4 regions of the Streptomyces sp. NPDC002790 genome follow, and region 4 is predicted to be linked to each of the others. Evidence: riboswitches for the same ligand, from Rfam matches in the RefSeq annotation. Region 4 holds a riboswitch; each other region holds the start of a gene.

Region 1 (3,200 bases), on a different contig from region 4:
CGCCGCTCGTCGCCGGTATCGCCTCGTTGCTGGCCACCCGCCTGACGTACCGCATCAGTAAGAAGACGGACCAGAAGGCGACCGCGAAGGGGTACCGCGCCGGGCAGATCGCCTCCGCCGGGCTCGTATCGCTCGCGCACGGCACGAACGACGCGCAGAAGACGATGGGCATCATCACCCTCGCGCTGATCACCGGCGGCGTCATCGGGCACGACGCCGACCCGCCGCTGTGGGTCATCGTCTCGGCCGGTATGGCCATCGCCCTCGGTACGTACCTGGGCGGCTGGCGCATCATCCGCACCATGGGCAAGGGCCTCACCGAACTCGCGCCGCAGCAGGGCTTCGCGGCGCAGACCAGTGCGGCGACCGCGATCCTCGCCTCCTCGCACCTGGGTTTCTCGCTCTCCACCACGCAGGTCTGCTCCGGCGGTGTGATGGGCGCGGGCCTCGGCCGCAAGGGCGGCGTCGTCCGCTGGTCGACCGCCACCCGGATGTTCATCGCGTGGGGCCTGACCCTGCCGGCCGCCGGCCTGGTGGGCGCGGGCGCCGAGTTCCTGACCAAGCAGGGCGCGTGGGGCATCGGCCTCACCGCGGCGCTGCTCGTGACCGGCTCGGCGATCATTTGGAAGCTCTCGCGTCGCAACTCCGTCGACCACACCAACGTCACGGCGGACGAGCCGCACGCCGCCCCCGTGCAGGAAGCGCAGGAGGCGCAGGAAGCCCCGGGCGTCGTCACCGCCGCGATCGCCTCGGTCACGCCGCCGCCCGCGGGCACGGTCGAGTCGGCCGAGTCCGAGGCGAAGATCACCGACCGGCCGAAGGCCGGAGCGGTGAACGATCCCGCGCGCCCCGCCGGCGCCACGCTGTAGTCAGCGCTGTAGCTCAGAAGGAAGCAGGCAGGAATGAAGATCGACTGGGCGGCCCTCGGCTCCGTGTTCGGCGTCTCTCTCGTGGTCACCGTGGCCCTCGTCGGCCTGTTCACCCTCGGCATCGTGGGCCTCTCCAAGCGGGAGTCGGCGGCGCGTGACGGTGGCTCGGCCGCGGTCGCGACATCAGGGGCGTATGCCTGCTTCGCGCTGTGCGCGGCGGCCGTGGCCTACGGGATCTATCTGATCGTGGCCTGAGGCGACATCAGGGCCCTTCGGGGGCGGGGTGCGGGGCGTTCGGCGTCCCGTGCCCCGCCTTCGTGCGTACGCCTCAACAGCAAGTTGACGTGCCAACTCGCAGCGTGGTGGACTTCCCCCGCCATATACGGCAGCAGTTGAGGAAGCCGGTGCGAATCCGGCGCGGTCCCGCCACTGTGAGCCCCCTCCTTCGAAGGGGCGAGCCAGGAACTCTCGCTGCCGGTCTCGTCGAACCAGGGCGTGGACACCCTGAGTGAGGACACCTACCGCCATGCTTGCCCCACGCGGCAACTGGCGGCGCGAGCGCGTGTATGCGTGCGGTGCCGCCGCCGGGATCTTCGCCGACCTTCTTCTTGGCGATCCGCGCCGTGGGCATCCCGTCGCCGGATTCGGGCGCGCCGCCGGGGCCGTCGAGCGCGGGCTGTGGCGTGACCACCGTGGCGCGGGCGCCCTGCACACCGTGGTGTGTGCCGGAGGCGCCGTCGCTCTCGCCGCCGCCGCGACCCGTGTCGTACGCCGCTCCCCCGCCGCGTCCCTCGCGTTGACGGCCGCCGCCACCTGGGCCGTCGTCGGCGGCACCTCGCTGGGCCGCGAGGCCCGCGGCGTGGGGTCCGCGCTCGATGCCGGAGACGTGGAGCTGGCGCGGGAGCTGCTGCCCCGGCTGTGCGGCCGTGATCCGCAGGGGCTCGACGCCGACGGGATCGCGCGCGGTGTCGTCGAGTCCGTCGCCGAGAACACCTCCGACGCGGTCGTGGGCGCGCTCGTGTGGGGCGCGCTCGGCGGAGTGCCGGGCCTGGTCGCCTTCCGCGCCGTGAACACGCTCGACGCGATGGTCGGGCACAAGTCCGCGAAGTACCGGCGGTTCGGCTGGGCCTCGGCCCGCCTCGACGACGTGGCGGGCTGGCCGGGGGCCCGGCTGACCGGTGTCCTCGCCGTCCTCGCCGGTGGCAGGCCCCGGGAGGCGCTGGACGCGTGGCGGGCGGACGCCGGGCGGCATCCGAGCCCGAACGCCGGTGTCGTCGAGTCCTCCTTCGCGGGCGCGCTCGGGGTGCGGCTCGGCGGGACCCTGGCGTACGGCGGGCGGGTCGAGCACCGGCCGGTGCTGAACGCGCCGGGGCGTGCGGTCGAGGTACGTGATGTGGATCGGGCCGTGCGGCTGTCACGGCGGGTGTCTCTGTTGGCGTTGGGAGTCTGTGTGGGTGCGCGACTGGTACGGGCGCGGGTGCGGCGATGAGCGGGCGTGGAGACGGTGTTCGACGAGGCGGCGGGCTGCTCGTCGCCGGGACGACCTCCGACGCCGGGAAGAGTGTCGTCACCGCCGGGATCTGCCGGTGGCTGGTGCGGCAGGGCGTGAAGGTCGCGCCGTTCAAGGGGCAGAACATGTCCCTGAACTCGTTCGTGACCAGGGAGGGTGCCGAGATCGGGCGGGCGCAGGCCATGCAGGCGCAGGCCGCGCGGGCGGAGCCGAGCGCGCTGATGAATCCGGTGCTGCTCAAGCCGGGGAGCGATCGCAGTAGTCAGGTCGTGCTCATGGGCAAGCCTGTCGGCGAGTTGAGTGCCCGGGGGTATCACGGGGGGCGTCAGGCGGCGCTGCTCGACACCGTGGTCGGGTGTCTGGAGGAGCTGCGGGCCACGCATGACGCCGTGATCTGTGAGGGCGCGGGCTCGCCCGCGGAGATCAATCTGCGGCGGACGGACATCGTGAACATGGGGCTTGCGCGGGCCGCGCGGCTTCCGGTGCTTGTGGTCGGCGACATCGATCGGGGTGGGGTCTTCGCCTCGTTCTTCGGGACGACCGCGCTGCTGGCTCCCGAGGACCAGGAGCTTCTTGCCGGGTATCTGGTGAACAAGTTCCGGGGTGACGTGAGCTTGTTGGAGCCCGGTCTCGACATGCTCAAGTCCCTTACGGGGCGGGACACTTACGGGGTGCTGCCGTTCCAGCACGGCCTCGGCATCGACGAGGAGGACGGGCTTCGGGTGTCCCTTCGGGGTGCCGTACGGGAGTCCGTCGTGGCGCCGCCCGTGGGCGAGGACGTGCTGCGGGTCGCCGTGTGCGCGGTGCCGTTGATGTCGAAC
Region 2 (3,200 bases), on a different contig from region 4:
CGTAGCCGTGGATTCGGCCGACGAGCGCGTGCTCGGCTTCTACGCGCTGCTCACCGAGCCGCCGGAGCTGGACCTGATGTTCGTCGCGGACGAGGCGCAGGGCCGGGGCATCGGGCGGCTGCTCGTCGACCACATGCGGGCCCAGGCGCTGGCCGCGGGCCTCGACCACGTCCGCGTCGTCGCGCACCCGCCCGCCGAGGGTTTCTACCGCTCCATGGGCGCACACCGCACCGGCACGGTGCCCGCGCGCCCGCCGGCCGTCGCCTGGGACCGACCCGAACTCGAATTCGCCATTCCTCCGGCCGTCTGAGGTCTTCCGCCCTTGCCCGGTACAGCGCACACTCGTGGGCGTCGGAATGCGGCAAGGAGGCCACATTGGGCAGCAGTCAGGCACGCGCCGAGGCGTTCGACGTGATCGTGGAGATCCCGCAGGGGTCCCGGAACAAATACGAGATGGACCACGATCTCGGCCGGATCCGGCTCGACCGGATGCTGTTCACGTCGACGCAGTACCCCGCGGACTACGGCTACATCGAGGGCACGCTCGGCGGCGACGGCGACCCGCTGGACGCACTCGTCCTGACGGGCGACGCGACGTTCCCCGGCTGCGTCATCGAGTGCCGGGCGATCGGCATGTTCGTGATGAGCGACGAGAAGGGCCCGGACGAGAAGGTGCTGTGCGTGCCCGCGCACGATCCACGGCACGGCGCGACCCGGGACATCGAGGACATCCCCGAGTTCGACCGCCTGGAGATCACCCACTTCTTCGAGGTCTACAAGGACCTGGAACCCGGCAAATCGGTCGACGGCTCCCACTGGGAGGGCCGGGAGAAGGCCTACGAGGAGATCGACCGGGCCCGTCAGCGCGCTTCAGGGTAGGTAGGGCCTGTATTGGGTTCTGGTCTGGATCAGGGAGCGGGGGCTGGCGCCTTCGGATCCAAGGCGGAGGAGGGAGGCGACGCGGAGCGTCGTCGACCGACGACAACACCGGAGACGGAGGCGCCAGCCCCCGCGAGCCCAGAGTAGAACCCAATACAGGCCCCTAGTAGGGTGGCCGGGCCGTGGTGCTCGGGAAGACCGGTGACGGCCCCCAAGGGGCCCATTCCGGAGCGGCCCTCGCCACTGTGATCGGGTTTCGGACAGCGCCGTCCGGAGCGCGCCGTTCCACCCTGTACGCCACTGGCGGCCGTCGGCCACTGGGAAGGCCGGAGCGGCGGGCACGCCCGTAAGCCAGGAGACCGGCCGCGGCATCTCACGAAGTCATTCCACGAGGTGCTGGAGCGTGATCGACGCATGACCCTGCCCGGGAACTCCCCGAACCCTGCCCTGAATTCCCCCTCCCCTGCCTTCCGTTGGCGCCGCGAGGACACGCTGCGCACGGCCGGCCTGATCGCGGTGATCGCCGCGCTGCACGTCGTCGCGTTCGGCGTGCTGTTCCTGCTCGTCGTCCCCGAGCACTACGAAGTGGGCAACAAGGCCTTCGGTATCGGCCTCGGCATCACGGCGTACACGCTCGGCATGCGGCACGCCTTCGACGCCGACCACATCGCGGCCATCGACAACACCACCCGCAAGCTGATGGCGGACGGCAAGCGGCCCGTCTCGGTCGGCTTCTGGTTCGCGCTCGGCCACTCCAGCGTGGTGGTCGCGATGGCGGCGCTGGTCGCGGGCGGCGCTGCGCTCGCCGGCACCCTGCTGAACGACAACTCGGGCACCCACCAGGTACTCGGCGTCGTCGGCACGACCGTGTCCGGTACGTTCCTGTACCTCATCGCGGCGCTCAACCTCGTTGCCCTGATGGGCATTTTGAAGGTCTTCAAGGCGATGCGCGCGGGCTCGTACGACGAGCGGAAGCTCGAGGAGCACCTGGACTCCCGCGGTTTCATGAACCGGATCCTCGGCCGCTTCACCAAGTCCATCACCCGGCCGGGACAGATGTTCCCGCTCGGCTTCCTCTTCGGTCTCGGCTTCGACACCGCGACCGAGGTGACGCTGATGGTGATGGCCGGCAGCGGCGCGGCGGCGGGCCTGCCGTGGTACGCGATCCTGTGCCTGCCGCTACTGTTCGCCGCGGGCATGAGCCTGTTCGACACGCTCGACGGCACGTTCATGAACTTCGCCTACCAGTGGGCGTTCTCCAACCCTGTGCGCAAGGTGTTCTACAACCTCACCATCACCGGCTTGTCGATCGCGGTGGCGTTCTTCATCGGCACGATCGAACTCGTCGGCGTCCTGCACGACAAGCTCGACCTGAGTGACGCCGTCACCGGGTGGATCGCCGGTCTCGACCTCGACAACGTCGGGTACGTGATCGTGGGCCTGTTCGTGGTCGTGTGGGTCGCGGCGATCGCCTACTGGCGCCTGGCGAGGGTCGAGCAGCGGTGGTCGGCGAGGATGGCCGACGGCACGTAATTCGGTTGCCGGGGCGCGCGCGGTCCACTGCTGCACTGATCGCAGCGGCATTCCCGCGCGCCCCTACCGTGAGGACCGATCCATGCGCACGACAGACATGTTCCTTCAGAAGGCCCCTGCCCTCTCCCCCATGGACATGACTGTCAGTGCACACTCTGAATCTGGGCATTCTCGCGCACGTCGACGCCGGTAAGACCAGCCTGACCGAGCGCCTCCTGCACACGGCCGGGGTGATCGACGAGCTCGGCCGCGTCGACGACGGAAGCACCCGCACCGACTCCCTCGACCTGGAGCGCCGGCGCGGCATCACCATCAAGTCGGCCGTGGTGTCGTTCCCGGTGGCCGGCACGAACGTCAACCTCGTGGACACGCCTGGCCACCATCGGTCTGCGGGTCGACCCGGCGCCGATCGGCTCGGGCGTCGCGTTTCGGCTCGGCATCGAACTCGGCTCCCTCCCCCTGGCCTTCATCAAGGCCATCGAGGAGGCCGTGCACAGGACGCTGCGCCAGGGAATGCTCTGCTGGCAGGTCACCGACTGCACGGTGACGCTGACGCACTCCGGATACGCGCCGCGACAGAGCCACGCGCACGCCGTCTTCGACAAGTCGATGTCGAGCACGGCGGGCGACTTCCGCGGGCTGACCCCGCTGGTCCTGATGAGCGCACTCACGCGCGCGGGCACGGCGGTGTGCGAACCGATGCACCACTTCCGCCTGGACATCCCGGCCGACCTGTACGGAGCGGTACTGTCGTTGATCACCCGACTGCGGGCCGTGCCGACGGGGCA
Region 3 (3,200 bases), on a different contig from region 4:
ACGGGCGGCATCGCGTTCGCGGTGCGGCAGGCGGCCCATGGCGACGATCTCGGTAACGGTGAAGTCGAAGTCCGCCACCGACTCCTGCGGCAGCGCGGCGATCAGACGCGCCGCGGCCCGGGGTGTCATGCCGTGCACGTCCTCGCTCTCGACCGTGACGACTCCCGCGTCCGGCCGCCGCGCCCGATAGACGCACCGCAGCAGCGTCGACTTGCCGCTGCCATTGGGGCCGACGAGACCCACGAAGGTGCCGGCCGCCGCGCCGAGGGTGACCTCGTCGACGATCCGCGCCCCCGCCGCCTCGACCGACACACCTTCGACGTCGAGCCGCATGACTCCTCCTCAAGAACAAGCTTCGGTACGTGTACGTGTACGTGTACGGATACGGGGCGGGGCCGAGGGACGGGCGGACTCAACGGCCCGTCAGCGCATGGCCACCGCGCCGCATGAGCAGGAGGAACGCGGGGACACCAAGGGCAGCCGTGACCACACCCACCGGGAGTTCGGTCGGTGCGAGCAGCACCCGTGACAGCACGTCGGCCCACACGAGCAGGACCGCCCCGGCGAGCGGCGCGATCGCGAGCACGCGCGCGTGCGAGGCGCCCACGAGCATCCGCACGAGGTGCGGAACCATCAGCCCGACGAAGCCGATCGCCCCGCTCACGGCGACGACCGTGCCCGTCACGGCGGCGGTCACGACGAACAGTTCGCGCCGCAACCGGTCCGGTGGCACGCCCAGGGCGGCCGCCGTCTCGTCGCCCATCGAGAGCGCGTCCAGCGAGCCCGCCCGGAGTCGCAGCCACAGCCAGCCGACCACGACCGTCGCGGCGGCCAGCGGGACCTTCGGCCACGTCGCACCGCCCAGACTGCCGAGCAGCCACATCATCGCCGCGCGCGCGGCCTCGCCCCGCTCGGCGCCGAAGACCATGACGGTGGTGACGGCCTGGAACCCGTAGGCGAGCGCCGTACCGGTCAACACGAGGCGCAGCGGGCTGAGTCCGAGCGGGGAGCGGGCCACCAGGTAGACCACGACGGTTGCGGCGAGTGCCGACACGAAGGCCGAGAAGGAGAGCGCCCAGACGCCGAGTCCGGCCAGTGCTCCGAAGAGGATGACGGCGTTGGCGCCGACGGCGGCGCCCGAAGAGATGCCGAGTACGAAGGGGTCAGCGAGGGCGTTGCGCACCAGCGCCTGCACCGCGACGCCGACCGCGGCGAGCCCCGCGCCGACGACGGCGGCGAGCACGACGCGCGGGAACCGGATCTCCCACACGATGGTGTAGGCCCCCGCGTCGTCGGCGCCGAGACTCCCGCCACTGAGCCCCGCCCACATGAGGCGCAGCACCTGTGCCCAGCTCATGCCGGCCGCGCCGAGCCCGACCCCGCACGCCAACGAGACGGCCAGGACGAGCACGAGAGCGACCGCCAGCGGGACAGCCGGTATGCGCCCACGCGAGACATCGGTGGGGGCAGCGGGAGCGGCGGTGCGGAGCAACACGGGCGAACATCCTCCGGGTTGGCGCCACCGGAGGAAGGTGCAGGGCGCCAGCAGGACCCGCAGGGTTTCTGGCTGTCCCTGCTCGCAGTCCACGGCGAGCGGTCGACGGGTCACGCACCTGCCGCGGGTGATCGGACTCGCATGGCCAGGCAGGCCACGCACACCGTTGCGGGTCAGCGCCGGATTCGCACCGGCTTCCCCCGCGGGAGGCAGGCGCAGCCTAGCAAGCCGGGAAGGGCGGCCAGGCTCCGGCCGGGGTGTTCCCCGCATGACGCGCATCACGTGTGTGAGCCGGGAACCCGGCCACATCCGTACCCGACCAACGGAGTCCGACCAGGGGATGGCCGATTATCGATCATCGCTGTGGCGGAAACCATGCCGCCGCGGACGCGAATAGTCCGTTTCGCTTCAACGGGGCTATGAGGCAAGGCGGTTGAGCCGCAGCGGCCCTGGTAGCATCCCCGCGGCGATCTTGATCAACTCACCCCGCGCGCCGACTTGACACTGCCGCGGGGGGAGAGCGGGGGTACGGGTCGCCGATCTATCTGCCCGTGCCAAGAGAGGCGTCCATGACACACGCACTTGTGTGGTGCCTGGGTGCGATTGCGCTGATATCCATCGTCGCAAGCGTTGCACTCATAGCCCGTACCCGAGCGCTGACCGACAAGAGACGTCAGGACGCAGAGGAACAGCAACAACGACTGGACCAGGCCACCGCGCAGATCGCGGCCCACCAGTCCGAACTGAAGAGGTCCCGCGCGGAGCGGGACGGCGTCATCGCCGAGGCGCGGGCGGCCGCGGAGGACAGCACGAAGTCGGTCCTCAAGGGGGCGGCCAGCTTCCTGCAGAGCCTGGCGGCCGAGCAGACCGCGCTGCTGGACAGCGTGCAGCGCAAGTACGGCGGCCACGAAGTCCTCAATGACCTCCTGGACGTGCACCACGCCAACGCTCAGATGGCGCGCAAGGCCCAGGGCATCGCGGTGATGTGCGGGGCGCCGCTGGGCCGCCGCAACCGGCCGGCCAGCGTGTACGACGTGGCGCGCAGCGCCCAGGGCCAGATCCGCAACTTCCAGCGCGTGTCGATCATGCAGCAGCCCGGTTTGGCCCTCAAGGCCACCGCGGTCGCGCCGGTCGCACTGGCCGTCGCCGAACTGCTGGACAACGCGGCGAGCTTCTCGCAGCACGACGCCCCGATCGAGGTCACGTTCCAGCGCGTGCAGGGCAACCTGTGCATCGTCATCGACGACGCCGGCGTCAGCATGAGCGACGAGGACCGCCAGCGTGCCACCACCCTGCTGTCCGGCGACGAACCGCCGCAGCTGCAACAGCTGGGCACCCAGCCGAAGTTCGGCTTCCCGGTGATCGGCCTGATCGCCCGTCAGTACGGCTTCAAGGTGGACGTCTCCGGTGTGTCCCGCTACGGCGGTGTGCGGGCCGTCGTCCTGCTGCCCGAGGAGTTGTGGACCATGGAAGAGGCGACCCCCAAGGCTGCGCCCACCCCCACCCCCACCTCCGCTCCCGCACCGGCCGCACACGTCGCGCCCTCGCCCGTTCGCCAGGGACCGAGCCGTTCCGAGGTGGCACCCCAGCGCACCCCGAACGGTCTGCCCAAACGCGCCAACCGCCAGTCGCCGAACACCCCCGCAGCTCCGGCGGACATGCCCCACCCGGACGGCGTCACACAGTCCCTGCCTCGGGCATCCAG
Region 4 (3,200 bases):
GAATCAAGGTGCAGAACGGGCAGTTGGCGATTCCGCAGCTGTTCGAGGACATGTTCCCCGACTGGTTCACGGGCGTCGCGTTCGCGGCCATCGGCATCGGCGCGCTGGTCCCCGCGGCCATCATGTCCATCGCCGCCGCGAACCTGTTCACGCGCAACATCTACAAGGACTTCATCAAGCCGGACGCGACGCCCGCGCAGGAGACCAAGGTCTCCAAGCTGGTCTCGCTGCTCGTGAAGGTCGGCGCGCTCGTCTTCGTCCTGACCATGGACAAGACGGTCGCCATCAACTTCCAGCTGCTCGGCGGCATCTGGATCCTGCAGACCTTCCCGGCCCTGGTCGGCGGCCTGTTCACGCGCTGGTTCCACCGCTGGGCGCTGCTCGCCGGCTGGGCCGTCGGCATGGTCTACGGCACGCTCGCCGCGTGGGGTGTCGCGTCGCCGACGCAGAAGCACTTCGGCGGCTCGTCGGCGGAGATCCCCGGCATCGGCGAGATCGGCTACATCGGCTTCACGGCGTTCGTCCTCAACATCGTCGTCACCGTCGTCCTGACCTTCGTCCTCAAGGCGGTCAACGCCCCGGACGGCGTCGACGAGACGACCGCCGAGGACTACACGGCCGACGCCGGCGACAAGGGCGTCAAGCGCGACCTGCCGACGGTCGGCGCGGGCGCTGGTCACTAAGCACGCCCTTCCGTACGTGTGTCGGGCCCCTCCGCTTCGGAGGGGCCCGACACATTTTCCGGAAAGCGTTGCGGCCACGGCCCGGGGTCGCGTAACCATGGCGTCGTGATCAGAACAGTGCGCCCCGATGAATACGCCGTACTGGGCGAGTTGAGCGCCCGCGCCTACCTGGGCAGCGGCCTCCTCGCGTTCGGCGAGGACGACTGGTACGCCGCAGAACTGCGCGACGTCGAGAAACGCGCCGGTCAGGCCGAAGTGCTCGTCGCCGAGGACCCCGACGGCCGCGTCCTCGGCGGCGTCACCTACGTCCCCACGCACGACCACCCGTACGCGGACCTCGCGCGCCCCTCGGAGGCCGAGTTCCGGATGCTGGCCGTCGACGTGGAGGCGCGCGGGAAGGGCGTCGGCGAGGCGCTCGTGCGGGCCGTGATCGACCGGGCCCGGTCAGCCGGGAAGTCGGCGGTGGTGCTGTGCACGCAGCCGCTCGCCACCGCCTCCCACCGCCTCTACGAGCGCCTCGGCTTCACCCGGATCCCGGACCGCGACTGGTCGCCGATCCCGGAAGTGACGCTGCGGGCGTACGAGTTGAAGCTGGCGGCAGACTGACGGTTCGGTCGGCCGACACAACATATGGGGCTGAAGCGAAAGCCCGACACAACATGTATGCTCACTCTCGCTGTCACCACAGGGGAATCCGGTGCGAATCCGGAACTGTCCCGCAACGGTGTGCGTAGGCGTACAAAAACGCCCGCGTGAGTCCGATGACCTGTCGACGGCACGCCCGAGCCGACCGGCCCGGGCGTCGAAGACGTCCGGGCCTCGCGGAAAGGGCCGGTGGACGAGGGCCCGCCCTGCGCGTGCGCGGCCCGCGCTGCCACCTCCTCCCCGCAGGCCCGCGGGGCCTTTCGGCACACTCGCGTCTGCCCCGCGGCGTCTGGCACGCACGCTCGCGGCGTTGCCGGACAGACCTAGTAGCTCCGCTACGAGGCCCGTCCGGCGCCTTGCGATCGCACGCACCAGACACCGCGGGGCCGCCCTTCGGGCGACGACGCGAGTGTGCCGAAAGGCCCCGCCCGAGCGAGGGAGAGCCTCCACGTGACCATCGCGCCCGCCGAACCGGTCTCAGCCACCCCCCAGGACGGCCCGGGTGCCGCACTCCTGCGCACCCTGACCGAGCTGACCGCCGACCTCCCCGACGCCGACCCCGGCCGGATCGCCGCCGCCGCGCTGCGCGGCCGTTCGGCGCGGGCCGATGAAGCGGAGCTGCGCGATCTCGCCACCGAGGCCGCCGCCGGACTGATCTCCGAGGACCCCGCCTACTCCCGGCTCGCCGCCCGCCTGCTCACCCGCTCCATCGCCGCGGAGGCCGCCTCACAGGGCGTCACGAGCTTCACCGAGTCGGTCGCCGTCGGCCACCGCGAGGGCCTGATCGCGGACCGCACGGCCGCATTCGTACAGGGGCACGCCGCGCGCCTCGACGCGCTCATCGACGTCGCGGGCGACGACCGCTTCGGCTACTTCGGCCTGCGCACCCTGCACAGCCGCTACCTGCTGCGCCACCCGATCACGCGCTCCGTCATCGAGACGCCGCAGCACTTCATGCTGCGCGTGGCCGCGGGCCTCGCCGAGGACGACTCCACCCGCGCGCTCGACGAAGTGGCCGCCCTCTACGGCCTCATGAGCCGCCTCGACTACCTGCCCTCCTCCCCCACCCTCTTCAACTCCGGCACCCGCCACCCCCAGATGTCGAGCTGCTACCTCCTCGACTCCCCGCTCGACGAGCTCGACTCGATCTACGACCGGTACCACCAGGTCGCCCGCCTCTCGAAGCACGCAGGCGGCATCGGCCTCTCGTACTCCCGCATCCGCAGCCGCGGTTCACTGATCCGCGGCACGAACGGGCACTCCAACGGCATCGTCCCGTTCCTGAAGACGCTCGACGCCTCCGTCGCCGCCGTGAACCAGGGCGGCCGCCGCAAGGGCGCCGCCGCGGTCTACCTGGAGACCTGGCACTCCGACGTCGAGGAGTTCCTGGAACTGCGCGACAACACCGGCGAGGACGCGCGCCGCACCCACAACCTCAACCTCGCGCACTGGATCCCGGACGAGTTCATGCGCCGCGTGAACGCGGACCAGCCGTGGTCGCTGTTCTCGCCGGCCGACGTGCCCGAGCTCGTCGACCTGTGGGGCGAGGAGTTCGACGCCGCGTACCGAGACGCCGAAACCCGCGGGCTGGCCCAGAAGACCATCCCCGCCCGGGACCTGTACGGCCGCATGATGCGCACCCTCGCGCAGACCGGCAACGGCTGGCTGACCTTCAAGGACGCCGCCAACCGCACCGCCAACCAGACGGCCGAGCCAGGCCACACGGTCCACTCCTCCAACCTCTGCACGGAGATCCTCGAGGTGACGGACGACGGGGAGACGGCCGTCTGCAACCTGGGCTCGGTCAACCTCGGCTCCTTCGTCGACACGAAGACCGGCGACATCGACTGGCAGCGCCTCGACGACACCGTC

The links. A riboswitch is a leader RNA that binds a small molecule or an ion and turns the genes downstream of it on or off. The one in region 4 is predicted to bind cobalamin.
Region 1: another riboswitch for cobalamin. It lies ahead of ABT004_RS15940 (cobalamin biosynthesis protein); the one in region 4 lies ahead of ABT004_RS20955 (ribonucleoside-diphosphate reductase subunit alpha).
Region 2: another riboswitch for cobalamin. It lies ahead of nicT (Nickel transporter NicT); the one in region 4 lies ahead of ABT004_RS20955 (ribonucleoside-diphosphate reductase subunit alpha).
Region 3: another riboswitch for cobalamin. It lies ahead of ABT004_RS04035 (FecCD family ABC transporter permease); the one in region 4 lies ahead of ABT004_RS20955 (ribonucleoside-diphosphate reductase subunit alpha).

What each region holds. Positions count from the first base shown of each region.
Region 1 covers NZ_JBEOVM010000028.1:64,439-67,638, forward strand. Annotated here, with positions in the region: gene ABT004_RS15930 (inorganic phosphate transporter) at 1-869, shown strand, start outside; gene ABT004_RS15935 (hypothetical protein) at 903-1,124, shown strand; cobalamin riboswitch at 1,210-1,357, shown strand; gene ABT004_RS15940 (cobalamin biosynthesis protein) at 1,396-2,358, shown strand; gene ABT004_RS15945 (cobyric acid synthase) at 2,355-3,200, shown strand, end outside.
Region 2 covers NZ_JBEOVM010000001.1:170,582-173,781, forward strand. Annotated here, with positions in the region: gene ABT004_RS00780 (GNAT family N-acetyltransferase) at 1-310, shown strand, start outside; gene ABT004_RS00785 (inorganic diphosphatase) at 376-879, shown strand; cobalamin riboswitch at 1,046-1,261, shown strand; gene nicT (Nickel transporter NicT) at 1,294-2,412, shown strand; partial or broken gene ABT004_RS00795 (GTP-binding protein) at 2,559-2,792, shown strand; partial or broken gene ABT004_RS00800 (GTP-binding protein) at 2,785-3,200, shown strand, end outside.
Region 3 covers NZ_JBEOVM010000004.1:95,308-98,507, forward strand. Annotated here, with positions in the region: gene ABT004_RS04030 (ABC transporter ATP-binding protein) at 1-333, opposite strand, end outside; gene ABT004_RS04035 (FecCD family ABC transporter permease) at 413-1,492, opposite strand; cobalamin riboswitch at 1,601-1,722, opposite strand; gene ABT004_RS04040 (ATP-binding protein) at 2,065-3,200, shown strand, end outside.
Region 4 covers NZ_JBEOVM010000046.1:14,888-18,087, forward strand. Annotated here, with positions in the region: gene mctP (monocarboxylate uptake permease MctP) at 1-683, shown strand, start outside; gene ABT004_RS20950 (GNAT family N-acetyltransferase) at 789-1,289, shown strand; cobalamin riboswitch at 1,341-1,471, shown strand; gene ABT004_RS20955 (ribonucleoside-diphosphate reductase subunit alpha) at 1,779-3,200, shown strand, end outside.